3 regions of the Streptomyces sp. NPDC051452 genome follow, and region 3 is predicted to be linked to each of the others. Evidence: riboswitches for the same ligand, from Rfam matches in the RefSeq annotation. Region 3 holds a riboswitch; each other region holds the start of a gene.
The links. A riboswitch is a leader RNA that binds a small molecule or an ion and turns the genes downstream of it on or off. The one in region 3 is predicted to bind thiamine pyrophosphate.
Positions count from the first base shown of each region.

Region 1: it holds a riboswitch for thiamine pyrophosphate, as region 3 does, so the genes downstream of both, thiO (glycine oxidase ThiO) here and ACIBA9_RS03480 (purine-cytosine permease family protein) in region 3, are expected to answer to the same signal.
Region 2: it holds a riboswitch for thiamine pyrophosphate, as region 3 does, so the genes downstream of both, thiC (phosphomethylpyrimidine synthase ThiC) here and ACIBA9_RS03480 (purine-cytosine permease family protein) in region 3, are expected to answer to the same signal.

Region 1 covers NZ_JBITEB010000004.1:367,635-372,993, forward strand. Annotated here, with positions in the region: gene metF (methylenetetrahydrofolate reductase [NAD(P)H]) at 52-975, opposite strand; gene thiE (thiamine phosphate synthase) at 1,125-1,775, opposite strand; gene ACIBA9_RS13905 (Rv2175c family DNA-binding protein) at 1,865-2,230, opposite strand; gene ACIBA9_RS13910 (NAD(P)/FAD-dependent oxidoreductase) at 2,315-3,547, opposite strand; gene ACIBA9_RS13915 (hypothetical protein) at 3,580-3,930, opposite strand; TPP riboswitch at 3,981-4,092, shown strand; gene thiO (glycine oxidase ThiO) at 4,090-5,271, shown strand; gene thiS (sulfur carrier protein ThiS) at 5,268-5,359, shown strand, end outside.
Region 2 covers NZ_JBITEB010000022.1:27,162-32,520, reverse strand. Annotated here, with positions in the region: gene ACIBA9_RS34695 (metallophosphoesterase) at 1-806, shown strand, start outside; gene ACIBA9_RS34690 (hypothetical protein) at 989-1,858, shown strand; gene thiC (phosphomethylpyrimidine synthase ThiC) at 1,878-3,665, opposite strand; TPP riboswitch at 3,658-3,835, opposite strand; gene ACIBA9_RS34680 (YibE/F family protein) at 3,916-5,359, shown strand, end outside.
Region 3 covers NZ_JBITEB010000001.1:866,752-872,110, forward strand. Annotated here, with positions in the region: gene ACIBA9_RS03465 (sensor histidine kinase) at 1-1,024, opposite strand, end outside; gene ACIBA9_RS03470 (response regulator transcription factor) at 1,021-1,686, opposite strand; gene ACIBA9_RS03475 (hypothetical protein) at 2,271-2,408, shown strand; gene ACIBA9_RS03480 (purine-cytosine permease family protein) at 2,462-3,865, opposite strand; TPP riboswitch at 3,855-3,950, opposite strand; gene ACIBA9_RS03485 (alanine--tRNA ligase-related protein) at 4,095-5,273, opposite strand.

The DNA of each region.
Region 1 (5,359 bases), on a different contig from region 3:
CCCCTCTCCCAGTAACCGCTACGCAGTGTGTCCTATCGCGGTGCGGCCGGTCTAGGCCTGCGGGGGGTGGTGCAGGCCCAGGTTCTCGTAGATTTCCAGGGTCGCCGTGGAGTTGTTGAGCGTGATGAAGTGCAGTCCGGGCACTCCCTCGGCCAGCAGCCGCGCGCAGAACTCGGTGGCGAACTCGATACCGATGGAGCGTACCGCCGCCGGATCGTCCTTCGCTGTCAGGATCCGCTCTTTCAGGGCATCCGGGACCACGGCGTTGCTGAGCTTCGGCAGCCGTTCCAGCATCCTCACGCTGGTGACCGGCAGGACCTCGGGGATGACCGGGGTGTCGCAGCCCGCCGCCGCCACGCGGTCGCGCAACCGCAGATACGACTCCGGCTGGAAGAACATCTGTGTGATGGCGTAGTCGGCGCCCGCGCGGCACTTGTCCACGAAGTGGGCGACGTCGGTGTCCCAGTCGGCGGAGCGCGGGTGCATCTCCGGGAACGCCGCCACACCCACGCAGAAGTCGCCCGACTCCTTGATGAGCCGGACGAGTTCGGCCGCGTAGGTCAGGCCGCGGGGGTGCGGCACCCAGGCGCCCATCGGGTCGCCGGGCGGGTCGCCGCGGACGGCGAGCATGTTGCGGATGCCGGCGTCCGCGTACTGGCCGATGATGTTGCGCAGTTCGGCGACGGAGTGGTCGACCGCGGTGAGGTGGGCGACCGGGGTGAGCGTGGTGTCGGCGACGATCTGCTGGGTCTCCCTGACCGTGCCCGCCCGGGTGGAACCGCCGGCACCGTAGGTCACGGAGACGAAGTCCGGGGCGACCGCCTCGACCCGCCGGAGCGCGCTCCACAGGTTCCGCTCACCCTTGGGGGTCTTCGGCGCGGAGAACTCGAAGGAGTACGTCGCCTTGCCGGCGGCCAGGATGTCACGCACGGTCCGTGCGCGATCAGTCCTGGTGGATGCGGTTCCGAGGGCCATACCCGCAGGTTAGCCACGGGCGGCCGGTCTCCCAACCAGACAGCGGAAATTTGCCCGAATTGTCGGATTCCCGTCCAGTGGGTGGACAACCGGCCCCGACCGGCGGGCCACGAGGCCGGCGGTCGGGTGGCCGCTCACGGGCCGGACGGCTAGCGGGCCTCCCGCAGCCGCTTGGCGAACTCCGCCGCCGCGGCGCCCGGGTCCTCCGCCTCGGTGACGGCGCGGACGACGACCACCCGGCGGGCACCGGCGTCCAGCACCTCGTCCAGGTTGCCCAGGTCGATGCCGCCGATGGCGAACCAGGGGCGGTCGGTGCCCAGCCCGGCCGTGTGGCGGACCAGGTCGAGGCCGGGCGCGTGCCGGCCCGGCTTGGTGGGGGTCGGCCAGCACGGGCCGGTGCAGAAGTAGTCCACGCCCTCCTGGACGGCGGCCGCGGCGGCCTCCTGCTCGGCATGCGTGGAGCGGCCGATCAGGACGTCGTCGCCGAGGATCGCCCGGGCCGCGGGGACCGGAAGGTCCCCCTGGCCGAGGTGCAGCACCCCGGCGCGGGCGGCGTGGGCGACGTCCGCCCGGTCGTTGACCGCGAGCAGTTTGCCGTGCCGGGCGCAGGCGTCGGCGAAGACCCGCAGGTGCTCCAGCTCCTCGGCGGCCTCCATGCCCTTGTCGCGCAACTGCACGATGTCGACCCCGCCGGCCAGGACCGCGTCCAGGAACTCGGCGAGGTCGCCCTGGCGCCTGCGCGCGTCCGTGCACAGATACAGGCGGGCGTCGGCGAGCGCGGCGCGGGCGGTGTCGGACATGCGCGGGTCCCCCGTGATCGGTAGAGCTGATGGTTCGGTGGGCGGCGTGCGGGTTCGGGACCGCACGCCGCCTCGCTACGCGGCCTGGCTCAGACGGCGAGCGCCTGGGCGCGGCGCTTCACCTCCGTGCCGCGATTCTCGCTCAGGGCCTGCGCGGGCGTGCCCGGCAGGGTCGGGTCGGGGGTGAAGAGCCACTCGATCATCTCTTCGTCGGTGAAGCCGTCGTCCCGCAGCAGGGTCAGGGTCCCGGACAGGCCCTTGACGACCTTGTCCCCGTCGATGAAGGCGGCGGGGACGTGCAGCGCCCGGTTCTCACCTCGGCGTACGGCGATGAGCTGGCCGTCCTTGACCAGCTGCCGCACACGCGTCACCTCGACATCGAGCTGTTCGGCGATGTCGGGGAGGGTGAGCCAGGCGGGGACGAGAGCGTCGATCTTGGTGTCAATCTCGGTCACGGCATCTAGCCTGCCATCCCCCACCGACAGTCGGAAGCCAGGCGGGTCCACCCGGGGACGTCCGCCGGGCCCACGGCGGGGTCCCTAGTCGGCGGTGGCGGCCTTCAGCGGCCTGGCCGGGTCGGCCAGCGCCGCGGCGTCCATCGGCCGGCCCGCCTCGATCAGTCGCCGGCCCTGGGCCAGGTCCCGGGGCCGGCCCACGGCCAGCAGGGCCACCAGCCGGCCGTCCCGCAGCCAGCACACCGCCCAGGCCGGACCCGCGGGGTCGCCGCGCCACACCAGCCGGTCGGCCCCGGCGTGGTGGCCGGCGTACTGGACGAAGCGGCCGAACTGCTCGGACCAGAAATACGGCACCGGGTCGTAGACGGACGAGGTCTCGCCGAGGATGTTCGCGGCGACCGTGCGGGGGCCCTGCAGGGCGTTGTCCCAGTGGTGGACGAGCAGCCGTTCGCCGTAACGCGCCGAGGGGAAGGAGGCGCAGTCTCCGACGGCGTACACGTCCTCGGCGCCGGTGCGCAGCCGGGCGTCGGCGAGGACCTCGCCGTGCGCGCCCAGCTCGATGCCGGATCCGGCCAGCCACCGGGTGGCGGGGCGGGCGCCGATGCCGACGACGACGGCGCCCGCGGGCAGCCGGGTGCCGTCGGCGAGCACCACCGCGCCGGACTCGACGTGCTCCACGCGCGCGTCGGTGCGCAGTACGGCTCCGCTGTCGGCGTACCAGGCGGCCATGGGTGCGGCCACCTCCGCGGGCAGCACCCCCGCGAGCGGCCGGCCGGCGGCCTCGAGGACGGTCACCGCACAGCCCGCCTGCCGGGCCGCCGTGGCGAACTCCGCGCCGATCCAGCCGGCACCGACGACCACGATGTCGTGCTGCCGTTCGAGCACCGGGCGCAGTCGTTCCGCGTCGTCCAGGGTGCGCAGCAGATGCACGCCGGGCACGCCCTCGGTGCCCGGCAGGGTGATCGGCTCGGCGCCGGTGGCCAGGACCAGGACGTCGTAGGGCACCGGCCCGGCCTCGGTGTCCAGCTCGCGCTCGGCCAGGCGCAGCGCGAAGACCTCGCAGCCGAGCCGCAGCTCGACGCCGAGCGACTCGAAGTCCACGTCGAAGGCGGAGTCCTCGGCCTTGCCGAGCAGCACCGCCTTCGACAGCGGCGGCCGGTCGTACGGCTGGTGCGGTTCGGCGCCGATGACGGTCACCGCGCCCCGGAAGCCCTGTTCCCGCAGGGCGACCGCGGTCTGCACCCCGGCCATGCCCGCGCCCACCACGACCACGCGCCGCGTCGGTGACGTGGCCTGTCCCGCTGTCTGCTCGCTCACTCGATCACCATAGACACGTGACGCTCTGTCAGTCAGGGGGCGTGCTCGGTGACCTGCTCCACAACGCTCGTCCCGGCACCGGCCTGGGACTCCCACCGCCAGTCCTCCTCCAGGCGCACCCGGCCGTCCGGAAGCTCGACGACCCGCGAGAGGCAGTGCCCCGAGGACGTCGTTCCGTCGGTCTTGAGCTGCACGTACCGGAAGTCCAGCAGGTCGCCCGCGCGGGTGCCGACCAGATGGCCGCGCACCACGTCACCGCCCGCGTACTCGGCCCAGACCTCGCCGTCCCGCTCGTGGTAGGCGAACCGGGTGCGGGTGCCCACCTGTCCCGGCGCCTGGTCGGCGACCGGGGCGAGGACGAGGCCGTCGAGCGAGCGGGTCATGAGGGGCTCCCTTCTGGGTGGCGAGCGCCGCGGGCTAGGCTGGTCACCGTACAAGCACTCGCGGGAGCCCGGACGCACCGGGCTGAGAGGGAGGCTGGCGGCCTCCGACCGTACGAACCTGATCCGGGTCATGCCGGCGAAGGGAGGGGCTGGACGCCCATGTCGTCACGTACGTCCGACGTCCTCGTCATCGGGGGCGGAATCATCGGCCTGGTCACCGCCTGGCGCGCGGCGCAGCGCGGGCTCGCCACGGCCGTGGCCGATCCCGAGCCCGGCGGCGGGGCCGCCCAGGTCGCGGCGGGGATGCTGGCCGCGGTCACCGAGCTGCACTACGGCGAGGAGCGGCTGCTCGCCCTCAACCTGGAATCGGCCCGCCGCTATCCGGACTTCGCGGCCGAGCTGACCGAACTGACCGGCCAGGAGCTCGGGTACCGCCGTTGCGGCACCCTCGCGGTCGCGCTCGACACCGACGACCGCGCCCATCTGCGCGAGCTGCACGCCCTCCAGCAGCGCTCGGGCCTCTCGGCGGAGTGGCTCTCGGGGCGGGAGTGCCGGCGGCTGGAGCCGATGCTGGCGCCCGGGGTGCGCGGCGGCCTGCGGGTCGACGGCGACCACCAGATCGACCCCCGGCGGCTGGCCGCGGCCCTGGTGAGCGCGTGCGAGCGCGCCGGAGTGGTGTTCCACCGGACGTGGGCCGAACGGCTCGACGTCGTCGGGGGCCGGGCCGCCGGCGTCACCACGGCGGACGGCACCGAGCTGCGCGCCGGCCAGGTCGTCCTCGCCGCCGGCAGCATGAGCGGACGGCTCGCGGGTCTGCCGCCGGCGCTGGTGCCGCCGGTGCGGCCGGTGAAGGGGCAGGTGCTCCGGCTGACCGTGCCCGGCCGCTTCGCGCCGTTCCTGAGCCGTACCGTGCGGGCCGTGGTCCGCGGCAGCCACGTCTACCTGGTGCCCCGGGAGAACGGTGAACTGGTCGTCGGCGCGACCAGCGAGGAGCTGGGCTGGGACACGACGGTCACCGCCGGCGGTGTGTACGAGCTGCTGCGCGACGCCCACGAGCTGGTGCCCGGCATCACCGAGCTGCCACTCACCGAGACCCGCGCCGGGCTGCGCCCCGGCTCGCCCGACAACGCTCCGCTGCTCGGCCCGTCCGGCCTGGACGGGCTGCTGCTGGCCACCGGGCACTACCGCAACGGGGTGCTGCTCACCCCGATCACCGGGGACGTGCTGGCGCACGCGCTGACGACCGGTGACGTTCCCGAGGAAGCCCGCCCGTTCACCCCGCGGCGCTTCGGCGTCCTGCCGCCGGAGCCGTCCGCCCGCACCGTGGAGCAGCCCGCATGACCCCCACCGTCACCATCTCCGTCAACGGCGAGCGCCGGGACATCGCCCCGGGCACCGCGCTCGACTCCCTCGTCGAGACGTTCACCGC
Region 2 (5,359 bases), on a different contig from region 3:
TCGTCGTCGGTGACGTCCACGGATACCTCGACGAACTGATGTCCGCCCTCCGGGGTCAGGGACTGATCGACACCGAGGGCCAGTGGTGCGCCGGCACCGCCCGGCTGTGGTTCCTCGGCGACTTCACCGACCGCGGGCCGGACGGCATCGGCGTCATCGACCTGGTGATGCGGCTGTCCGCCGAGGCGGCCGCGGCCGGCGGCTACTGCAAGGCACTCCTGGGCAACCACGAACTGCTGCTGCTGGGCGCCAAGCGGTTCGCCGACACCCCCGTCAACTCCGGCGCGGGAACGGCCACCTTCCAGGCCGCCTGGCTGCTCAACGGCGGCCAGAAGACCGACATGGACCGTCTCCAGGACCACCACCTGCAGTGGATGGCCCGACTCGACGCGGTGGAGGAGGTCGACGGCTATCTGCTCCTCCACTCCGACACCACCGCCTATCTCGACTACGGCGACTCGATCGAGGCGGTCAACGACACCGTCCGCGAGACCCTCACCCGTAATGACGCGGACGAGTGCTGGGACCTGTTCCGCAAGTTGACCAAACGCTTCTCCTTCCGCGACGAGGGCGGCGCCGACGCCGTCCGCTCCCTCCTCGATACGTACGGGGGCACCCGGGTGGTTCACGGCCACAGCCCCATTCCCTACCTCCTGGGCGACGTCGGGTCCGAGGACGACGACGAGGGCGGCGGCCCGGTCGTCGAAGGACCGCACGTCTACGCCGACGGGCTCGCCATCGCCATGGACGGCGGAGTGACCATGGCCGGAAAGCTGCTGGTCCAGCAACTTCCCCTGGGCGGCTGACGGTTCCTCGGGCCGGTGTCCGCCGGCGGAGTACGCGCGGACCGGAAGGGCAATTTCCGGCAACCCCCTGTCACCGTGGACCGCCACGGCTCTACCATCGGCTTATCCGTAGCAGGCTCCCCTCCGTTTCTGCCCGACGGCTCGCCGGCGTGCGAGCCCCAAGCCCTACGGAGCATCGGGGGATGCACATGAACAGCGTTCCGCAGCACCTGCAGAACGAGGACCGCCAGGAGTTCGAGCGGATCCTCGATGAGGCGCTGCGCTCCGCACCACACCGACCGGATCTGGCCGCCGTCGGACAGCGGCTCAACCCCGAACAACTGCGCACCATGGCACTCGACGCCACCGCCCTGATCACCGCGGCCGCGGCGGCCGAGTACCAGCACTACGTAAGGGTCCGCGACGAACTGCGCCACCCGGCGCTGTCCGGTGCCTCGCCCCCCGGCGACACCACCAGCGCGGGTCCCGAGCCGGCCGCGGCCGCGGCGGACCTCGCCGCCACGCTCGGCGAGGCCGCCGAGACCACCGGCGCGGGCGCCATCGCGGTCATCGCCGTCCTCGCACCCGTCTTGTCCGGAACCGCCTCGGCGCTCTTCCTGCTGGTCGGGTACATCCTCAGAGCGCTCGACCCCGGGCAGACCATCGCCCGGACCATGCTCACCGCCGGCTGGGTGTTCGGCGCGGTGACCGCTGCGGCGATCCTCATCGCGGGCGCCGGACTGCTGATCACCGCGCTGCGCAACGGCAACTCCGCGGAGGCCCGGGCACGGGACGCCGCACAGGAGGACCTGGAAAGGGCCAGAGCGGCCTGGCGGGACGCCCTCCTGGAGCGGGGCGTCCTGCCGTTCCTGCGAGAGGCCCTCGCCGAGCCCGGGTCGCCGCCCGTGCGCCGCACGACCCCGCCCGGGCCGAGCGGCCGCATGCCACGCCTCGGCTACGACCGCCCCGGCTTCAGCAGCCCCGACGACGGCGCCGCCCCCGGCCGCCCGAGATTCACCAGCCCCGACTACACGAGCCCGGACTTCGGCGGCCCCGAGCACCAGCCGGAGTGAGGGCACCCGCCCCCGTCGACTACCCGTCAGCGAGCGGCAGATACACCCGGTTGCCCGCGGCCGCGAACTCCTTCGACTTCTGAGCCATCCCCTCCTCGATCTCGGTCCGGCTGCCGCCGTGCTCCCGGCGGATGTCCTGCGAGATCTTCATGCTGCAGAACTTCGGGCCGCACATGGAGCAGAAGTGGGCCGTCTTGGCGGGCTCCGCCGGGAGGGTCTCGTCGTGGAACTCGCGTGCCGTGTCCGGGTCCAGAGCGAGGTTGAACTGGTCCTCCCACCGGAACTCGAAGCGGGCGTCGGACAGCGCGTCGTCCCACTCCTGGGCGCCCGGGTGGCCCTTGGCGAGGTCGGCCGCGTGCGCGGCGATCTTGTAGGTGATGACGCCCGTCTTGACGTCGTCCCGGTTCGGGAGGCCCAGGTGCTCCTTGGGCGTGACGTAGCAGAGCATCGCCGTGCCCCACCAGGCGATCATCGCCGCACCGATACCGGAGGTGATGTGGTCGTAGGCCGGTGCGACGTCGGTGGTCAGCGGGCCGAGCGTATAGAACGGAGCCTCATCGCAGATCTCCTGCTGAAGGTCGATGTTCTCCTTGATCTTGTGCATCGGGACGTGGCCCGGGCCCTCGATCATGGTCTGTACGTGAAAACGCTTGGCGATCCGGTTGAGTTCCCCGAGCGTGCGCAACTCCGCGAACTGCGCCTCGTCGTTGGCGTCCGCGATCGACCCCGGCCTGAGACCGTCGCCCAGCGAGTACGTGACGTCGTAGGCGGCGAGGATCTCGCACAGTTCCTCGAAGTTCTCGTACAGGAACGATTCCTTGTGGTGCGCCAGACACCACGCGGCCATGATCGAGCCGCCGCGCGAGACGATGCCCGTCTTGCGGTTGGCCGTCAGCGGTACGTAGGCGAGGCGCACGCCGGCGTGGACGGTCATGTAGTCCACGCCCTGCTCGGCCTGCTCGATGACGGTGTCCTTGTAGATCTCCCAGGTCAGCTCCTCGGCCCGGCCGTCGACCTTCTCCAGGGCCTGGTAGAGCGGCACCGTGCCGATGGGGACGGGGGAGTTGCGCAGCACCCACTCCCGGGTCGTGTGAATGTTGCGGCCGGTGGAGAGGTCCATGACCGTGTCGGCGCCCCAGCGGGTGGCCCAGGTCATCTTCTCGACCTCCTCCTCGATGGAGGAGGTCACCGCGGAGTTGCCGATGTTGGCGTTCACCTTCACCAGGAACCGCTTGCCGATGATCATCGGCTCGATCTCGGGATGGTTGACGTTGGCCGGCAGCACCGCACGACCTGCGGCGATCTCCTCACGGACCACTTCCGGCGCCACGTTCTCCCGGATGGCCACATACTCCATCTCCGGCGTGATCTCGCCCCTTAGCGCATAGGCGAGTTGGGTCACCGCCGTGCCGGCCCGGCCCCGGCGCGGCTGACGCGCGCGGCCGGGGAACACCGCGTCCAGGTTTCGCAGGCCGCCGCGCGGTGAGGTGTGCTTGATTCCGTCGTCCTCGGGACGGACGGGCCGGCCCGCGTACTCCTCGGTGTCGCCGCGAGTGATGATCCAGTTCTCCCGCAAGGGGGCCAAGCCCCTGCGGACATCGGTGTCCACGAGCGGATCGGTGTACGGGCCCGAGGTGTCGTACAACGTGACCGACTGCCCGTTGGTGAGGTGCACCTGACGGACCGGCACGCGCAGGTCGGGACGCGAGCCCTCGACATACGCCTTGTGCCAGCCGATGGACGTTCCGGCCTCCTCGGACTTTTCGTCCTGGACGGAGACAGGCGTGCGTGCGTCCTTGTTGGTCATGAGACCTACTCCCTACGCCGGCATTACCCGGTAACAGGTTCGGCGGTCGACGCAGCGGTGTCCGTCTGACGACGCTTCCCGCGGAACGTCGTTCGTTCCACGTGAAACATCGCGTGTACGGAGGTCAGCGCCCTCTCAGCCCGGTGCTCCGAGCTCCCGCGTGTGCAAAGGTGCCTCCACGCTAGCGTCATGTGTGGTGCGGTGAACAGTGGGCCCCGGCCCTTCTTGCGATGATCGGGTGGTGACCAGAATGGAGCAGTACCCCTACCAGCCACCCGAGCCGCGCCGCCGCGGCGCCTCGGGGCCGGCCGGTGCGTACGACGGTGAACGCGGTCACGCGGGCCACGGTTCCCCCGGCGACAACGGACAAGGGCATGGCTCCGGCGACGGCAGCACGCACGAGCACGGTTCCGGCGACGGCAGCAGGCAGGAGCTTGGCTCCGGCGGCGGCCAGAGGAGTGGGCACTCACACGGCCACAGTCACAGCCATGGGCCCGCCGCGCCCGTCTCCAAGCATCTGCGCAAGGTCATCGCCGCGATCCTGGTGCCGTTCACCGCGGCGGTCCTGGTCGGTCTGGTGGTGCTCTGGCCCGGGGGAGCGCCGTCCCACAAGCGCACGGGCGTCGGTTTCGACCGCCAGACCCAGCAGGCGACGGTCACCAAAGTCGTCGAGGTGAGCTGCAAGTCGGTGAACGCCTCCGGCGGGACGACCACCGGTGACCCCACCGCCGTTCAGGGCGATCCGGCGGCACGGAAAGCGGGCGGCACCTGCAAGAGGGCGACCGTCCGGGTCGACACCGGCAAGGACAAGGGCCGTACGTTCACCGAGATCGTGCAGCCCGACCAGCCGCGGCAGTTGCACCAGGGCGAGCAGGTCGTGGTCGCCTACGAGCCCTCGGCGCCACGGGAGTTGCAGTATTCGGTGACCGATGTGAACCGGAAGTTCCCCATGGCGCTGCTCGCGGGGATCTTCGCGGTCGCGGTCGTCGTGGTCGGGCGGCTGCGGGGACTGATGGCGTTGATCGCGCTGGCCGTGAGCTTTCTGGTGCTGACCCTGTTCATCCTGCCCGCGATCCTTCAGGGGGCGAATCCGCTGCTGGTGGCCGTCGTCGGGGCGAGTGCGATCATGCTCATCGCGCTCTACATGTGCCACGGGCTGTCGGCCCGCACCTCGGTCGCGGTGCTCGGCACACTGGCCTCCCTCCTACTGATCGGCTTCCTCGGCTCGGAGTTCATCGACTGGGCCGCCCTCACCGGAAACACGGACGACAACACCGGCCTGATCCATGGCCTGTATCCATCGATCGACATGAGCGGCCTGCTGCTGGCCGGCGTCATCATCGGTTCCCTCGGCGTCCTAGACGATGTGACGGTGACGCAGACGTCGGCCGTCTGGGAGTTGCACGAGGCCAATCCCTCGATGGGCTGGCGCGGGCTGTACCGGGCGGGCATCCGCATCGGCCGTGACCACATCGCGTCCGTCGTCAACACGCTCGTGCTCGCCTACGCCGGTGCCGCGCTGCCGTTGCTGCTGCTGTTCTCCATCGCACAGAGCAGCGTGGGGGCCGTGGCCAACAGTGAACTGGTCGCCGAGGAGATCGTGCGGACGCTGGTGGGATCGATCGGCCTGGTGGCCTCGGTCCCGCTCACCACCGCGCTCGCCGCGTTGGTGGTGTCGGCCGACCGGCCCGGCA
Region 3 (5,359 bases):
CGCGCTGGCCCAGACCGGCGAGGCCGTGGTGGGCGCTGGGCAGCGGGAGCGGGGGCCGGGTGGGGGCGGTGTTGGTGATCGTGGCGTGCACGACGCCGTCCTTGCTGACCAGACGGACGGTGGCCGTGGCGCCCGGGGCGTGTTTGCGGACGTTGGTCAGGGCCTCCTGGACGGTGCGGTACACCGCCCGCTGGACCGTGGGCGGCAGGTCCTCGGGCAGGTCCGTCTTCAGCTCGGCCTCGATGCCGCTGCCCGCGACCAGGCGTTGCAGATCGGCGAGGGAGGGCTGGGGAGTCAATTCCGTGGGACGGCTGCCGGACGCCCGCAGCACACTGACCATGTGTCGCAGCTCGTCCAGCGTCTGCACGCTCAGACGCCGGATCGAGGCCGCGGCCTGTCTGGTGTCCTCGTCCCGGCTGCCGACCTGGAGCACACCGGCCTGTACGGCGATCAGGCTGACCTGGTGGGACACCACGTCGTGCATCTCCCGGGCCAGCTGCGCGCGCTCCTTCGCCAGGACGCTCTGCGCGGTCAGCAGCCGCTCCGACTCGCGGGCCGCGGTGATCTCGGTGAGCCGCAGCGACAGCTCGCGGCGGGCCTGGACGAGCTGGCCGAGGAAGACGGGAGCGGCCGCCGTCGCGAGGCTGTAGCCGAAGTGGACGATGTTGCGGGTCCCGGCGAGTTCGTCCGTGCGCAGGGTGGACCAGGGCCAGGGCAGGAAGTCGGTGACCGCGTACACCAGGGCGCAGCCGCCCAGCAGGACACGGTGACGGCTGAGCGAGGAGAGCGTGTACAGCGCCGCCACGGGGGCCACGACCGAATCCGTGATCATGGCGGCCGGGATCGTGAGCAGAAAGGTCAGCAGCGGCCGGCGGCGTCGCATGACGAGGGCGAGGGCGGCGACCAGGGCGACGACCGGGGCCACCGGGGGTTCGTGGAAACCGACGTTGATCCACACGTCGATCAGCGCGACGGCCACCAGGGCGGCGTCGAGCAGTGGCGTGGGCGTCCACCGGGAGGTCATGGGGTGTCCTCGTCGTGCGGCGGCCCGAGCAGTCCGGCGCGCTCGGCGATCAGGACGGCCTGCACCCGGCTGCCGACCTCCAGCTTGTTGAGCACCGCGCTGACATGGCCTTTGACGGTGCCCGTACTCAGGTTCATCCGTCGTCCGATGTCCGTGTTGCCCAGCCCGGTGGCCATGAGGACGAGGACCTCCCGCTCGCGGTCGGTGAGCCGGTCGGTGAGCCGGGTGGCGGGTTCGCGTCCGCCCTTGTCGAGATAGCCGTCCACCACCGTGCGGGTGACCTTCGACGACAGCACCGTCCCGCCTTCGGCGAGGGCCCGTACCAGGTGCGGGAGTTGTTCGGGGTCGGTGTCCTTGAGCAGGAAGCCGGCGGCACCGGAGCGCAGCGCGGCCGTCACGTACTCGTCGGCGTCGAACGTCGTGAGCATGGCCACCACCGGAGGGTCCGGCATGCGGCGCAGCTCGCCCAGGACCGTGAGCCCGTCCACGTCCGGCATCCGGATGTCCAGCAGGACGATGTCCGGCTGTGCCTCGTGCACCGTGCGCACCGCCTGGCTGCCCGGAACCGCCGCCACGACCTCGATGTCGTCCGCCGCGCTGAGGATGTGCGTGAAGCCACCCCGGATCAGGGCCTCGTCGTCGACCACCAGTACCCGGATCACGTGTGCTCCGCTCCTCGCATGCCCGCTTCGATGCGTACCACGCCGGGAGCCGGGGCGCGAGCGGACAGGGGCCGTTTCCGCCGATCGGCCCCACGGTCCGGATCGGCCGGTGCGGCTCCGGCCGGTCGGCGCGGGCGCCCCCGGAAAGCCACCCGGCGGGCCGCGCCGGACGCGCGGCGGCCCCTTGTGCGCATGCCCCGGACGCGGCGCCGCCCGCCCCCACCGAGGCACCGCCCGCGCGGGAGATGGCTCCGTCGCGGGAGCCACGGCAGTCGCCGGAGGCCCAGTGCCGTCGCGGTCCGGCCGGTGCGCCCTCGACGGGACGGCTGATTCACCCCGGCCGCCTGGCTGCTGGTCGCGGCGCCCCACAGCCAGACGACCTTCTCCATCGTCGGCAACACCGGTGTGGCCCTCGCCGTGGTGGCGGGGTGCCTGGCCGTCGCCGCCGGGTGCCGCGTACGACTCGGTGCAGGACATGGGCGGACAGGGGCATCGCGCCCCCGCCGCCAGGGGGGTGAGGCCACATCGTCGGCCTGTGGCTGCTCGTCGGCGTCTGCCACGTCGGGGTGGTTGACGGTGACTCGATGTCGGTGCCGCCGGTGCTCTTCGCCGTCATCGCGGCCACCGCTCTGTCGGCGACCGCCTGGCGCCACCGCTTCCGGCGCGGGCCCCTGGAACAGGCGCTCGACCTCGCGACCCGGCCCGCCCGCCACGTTCGCTGAAGCCGAAGCGGCGCGCCTCGGCCTCGGCGGGCTGTCGAGGGACGGAGGGACGGTCAGGCGCTGCGGCGTACGCGCAACGGCGCGTAGACGAGCAGGGCCGTGAGGAACGCCACGGGGTAGGCGAGGTCGGCGCCGTGCAGCGCCCGGGCGACCGGGCCCACGTACAGGCTGGTGCTCATGAACGGCACCGACACGGCGAAACCGGCGACGAACGCGGCGGGGGCCGGCCACCACGGCCGCCGCGGCCCCGCCGTCTCCGCCGCCAGGTCGACGGGGCGGCCGCCGCGGGCCCGGGCGCGCACCACCCAGTCGACGACCACGATCGCGACGAACGCGGGAATCCAGTACCCGACGAACAGCAGCACGTTCTGGAAGCGGGCGGTGGTGTCGGCCGCGTGCATCCACAGCACGAGCGGAAAACCGAGGGCCGCGGCGAGCGCGGCCGCGACCGGCCGGGGCAGTCGCACCCCCATGGTCTGCAGCGCCAGCGATCCGCTGTAATCGTTCATGGCGTTGCTGCACAGCGCCGCGAGAGCGATCGTGAGGAGCCCGAACGCGCCGAGCGCGCCACCGCCGAGCAGTGTGTCGACGCCGCGGGCGGTCTGGTCGGTGAACTGCGCGGCTCCCCACAGGCCGAGCGCCTGCACCGCCACGAAGGACACGCTGACACCCAGCAGGGTGTACCAGAACATCCGCGCACGGGACGCCGTCCGGGGCAGATAGCGGCTGAAGTCGCTGGCGTACGGGGCCCACGACAGGGCGAGGCTCAGCGCGATGGTGCAGGTCAGGACGAAGGCGCCCGCCCGGTCGGCGCCGTGCACGGTCGCGGCCGTCGCGGGGTGGGTGCCGTGCAGGAGCTTCACCGCCAGGCCGGCGAGCGAGGCGGCGAGCGCGAACGTCATCACCGTCTGCAACCGGTGGATCGCCTCGTACCCGAGCACGCCCAGCGCCCCCTGGGCCGCCAGCATCACCAGGACACCCGCCCAGAACGGCCAGCCGCACAACTGGGCCAGCGCCTCCCCGCCGAACAGGCCGATCAGCGCGTCCCAGGCGATGGAGGACAGCCACTGCAGAGCGCCCGGCAGGGCGACGGCCCGCCCGAAGGCCAGCCGGGCGAGCGGCAGTTGACCTGCCCCGGTCTGGCTGCCCCAGGTCCCCAGGTAGGCGGTGGGCGCCGCGCCGAGCAGCGTGCCGAGCACCACGGCGACGAACGCGGTGGCGAAGTCCAGGCCGAGCGCCGCGCCGACGGTGCCGGTGAACACGCCCGTCATGGTCAGGTTGGGGGCGAACCATACGGTGAACAGCCGGCGGGGGCTGCCGTAGCGCGCGTCCTCGGGCACCGGGGTGATGCCCCGCGCCTCCACCCGCAGATCCCCGGGAGCCGTCGGCATCCGCCCCTCGAAGACCCGCTGCGACGCGGCGACGGCCGCCTTCTCATGGGCATACGGCAACGACATGCGACATCCCTCCGCCAGTCCTAACTGGTTCAGGTTCGACGGGTGTGATCTCAGCCCCCGTGCGGGGGCACCCCGTGTCCAGGTACGGCGGCCAGAATAGCCCCCCACCGGTGGCCGATACCCCCCGGGCGGGGGAGCGAGCGGGGGCCGAGGCGGTCCGACCCCGCCCCCACCGCCCGACCGGCCCACCGGAGGGACGCCGCGCGGCATCCCTCCGGCGGCACCCCTGTCAGCTTCCCCCCAGGTCCGGCCGCAGGCCGGTCACCAGCTCGCGGGGCAGGCCGTGGGTGTCATGGAGGTGGTGGAAGTCCTCCTCACGCAGCGGACCCCGGAACCGGGGCCGGGCGAGGACCTTCCGGCCCCGCTCCAGCAGTCGCCCGAACCGGCGTTCCTCCTCCAGCAACAACCGGCGTACGTCGCCGGGTTCGCCGCTCTGCCGGAAGTGGTCCAGGGTGTGCGACACCAGCTCCAGCGGCAGGTCTCCCAGGCTGCGCGAGGGGTCGTCCCGCCACAGCACGGTGAGCACCCGGCGCACCAGGCGGCGCAGTACGTAGCCCTGCCCGGTGGCGGCCGGGCGCACCCGGTCGCCGATCACCACGACGGCCGAGCGCAGATGGTCGTAGACCAGGCGGAGCGAGGGCTCGTCCAGGGGCCACAGGTCCGGCACAAGGCGGCGCCAGGGGTCGAAGACGTCGCACTCGAACACCGACGACCTGCCCTGGAGAAGCGAGGCCAGCCGCTCCAGGCCGAGCCCGGTGTCGACGTTGCGCCGGGGAAGCGGCACGAGGGAGCCGTCCTCGAGCCGGCGGTAGCGCATCATCACGTGGTTCCACACCTCCACCCAGCGCTCGTCGCGGGTCGGCGTCGACCGGGGCGGGGTGTCACCGCTCCACAGGAAGATCTCCGAGTCGGGCCCGCACGGGCCGACCGGCCCGTTGGACCACCAGTTGGCGTCCACGGTCGGTTCCACGGGGACGCCGAGCTCCTGCCACACCCGCAGGGAGTCGGTGTCCGGCCCGGTCCGGTCGTCACCGCCGTGCACGGTGGCGTGCAGCAGCCCGGGATCGATCCCCAGCCCCTCGGTGAGCAGTCCGTAGCCCCAGTCGAGACTCGTCGAGCCGTCGTAGTCGCCCAATGACCAGGTGCCGAGCATCTCGAAGACGGTCAGATGGGTGGCGTCGCCGACCTCCTCCAGGTCCGTGGTGCGCAGACAGCGCTGCACATTGACCAGCCGCGTGCCCAGCGGGTGCGGCCGGCCCTCCAGATACGGGGTGAGCGGATGCATGCCGGCGGTGGTGAACAGCACGGGGCCGCCGGGCGGTGGCAGCAGCGTGGAACCGGTGATCCGGCGGTGGCCGTGCTCCTCGAAGTACTCGACGAACGTGCGCTGGATGTGCTCCGTGTCCATGGGGGTGACTCCTTCGCGTCGTGGCGGGGAGGCACCGGAAACGGGAGACCACGTGGTCGTCACACCGGGGCGAGGAAGCGGGAACG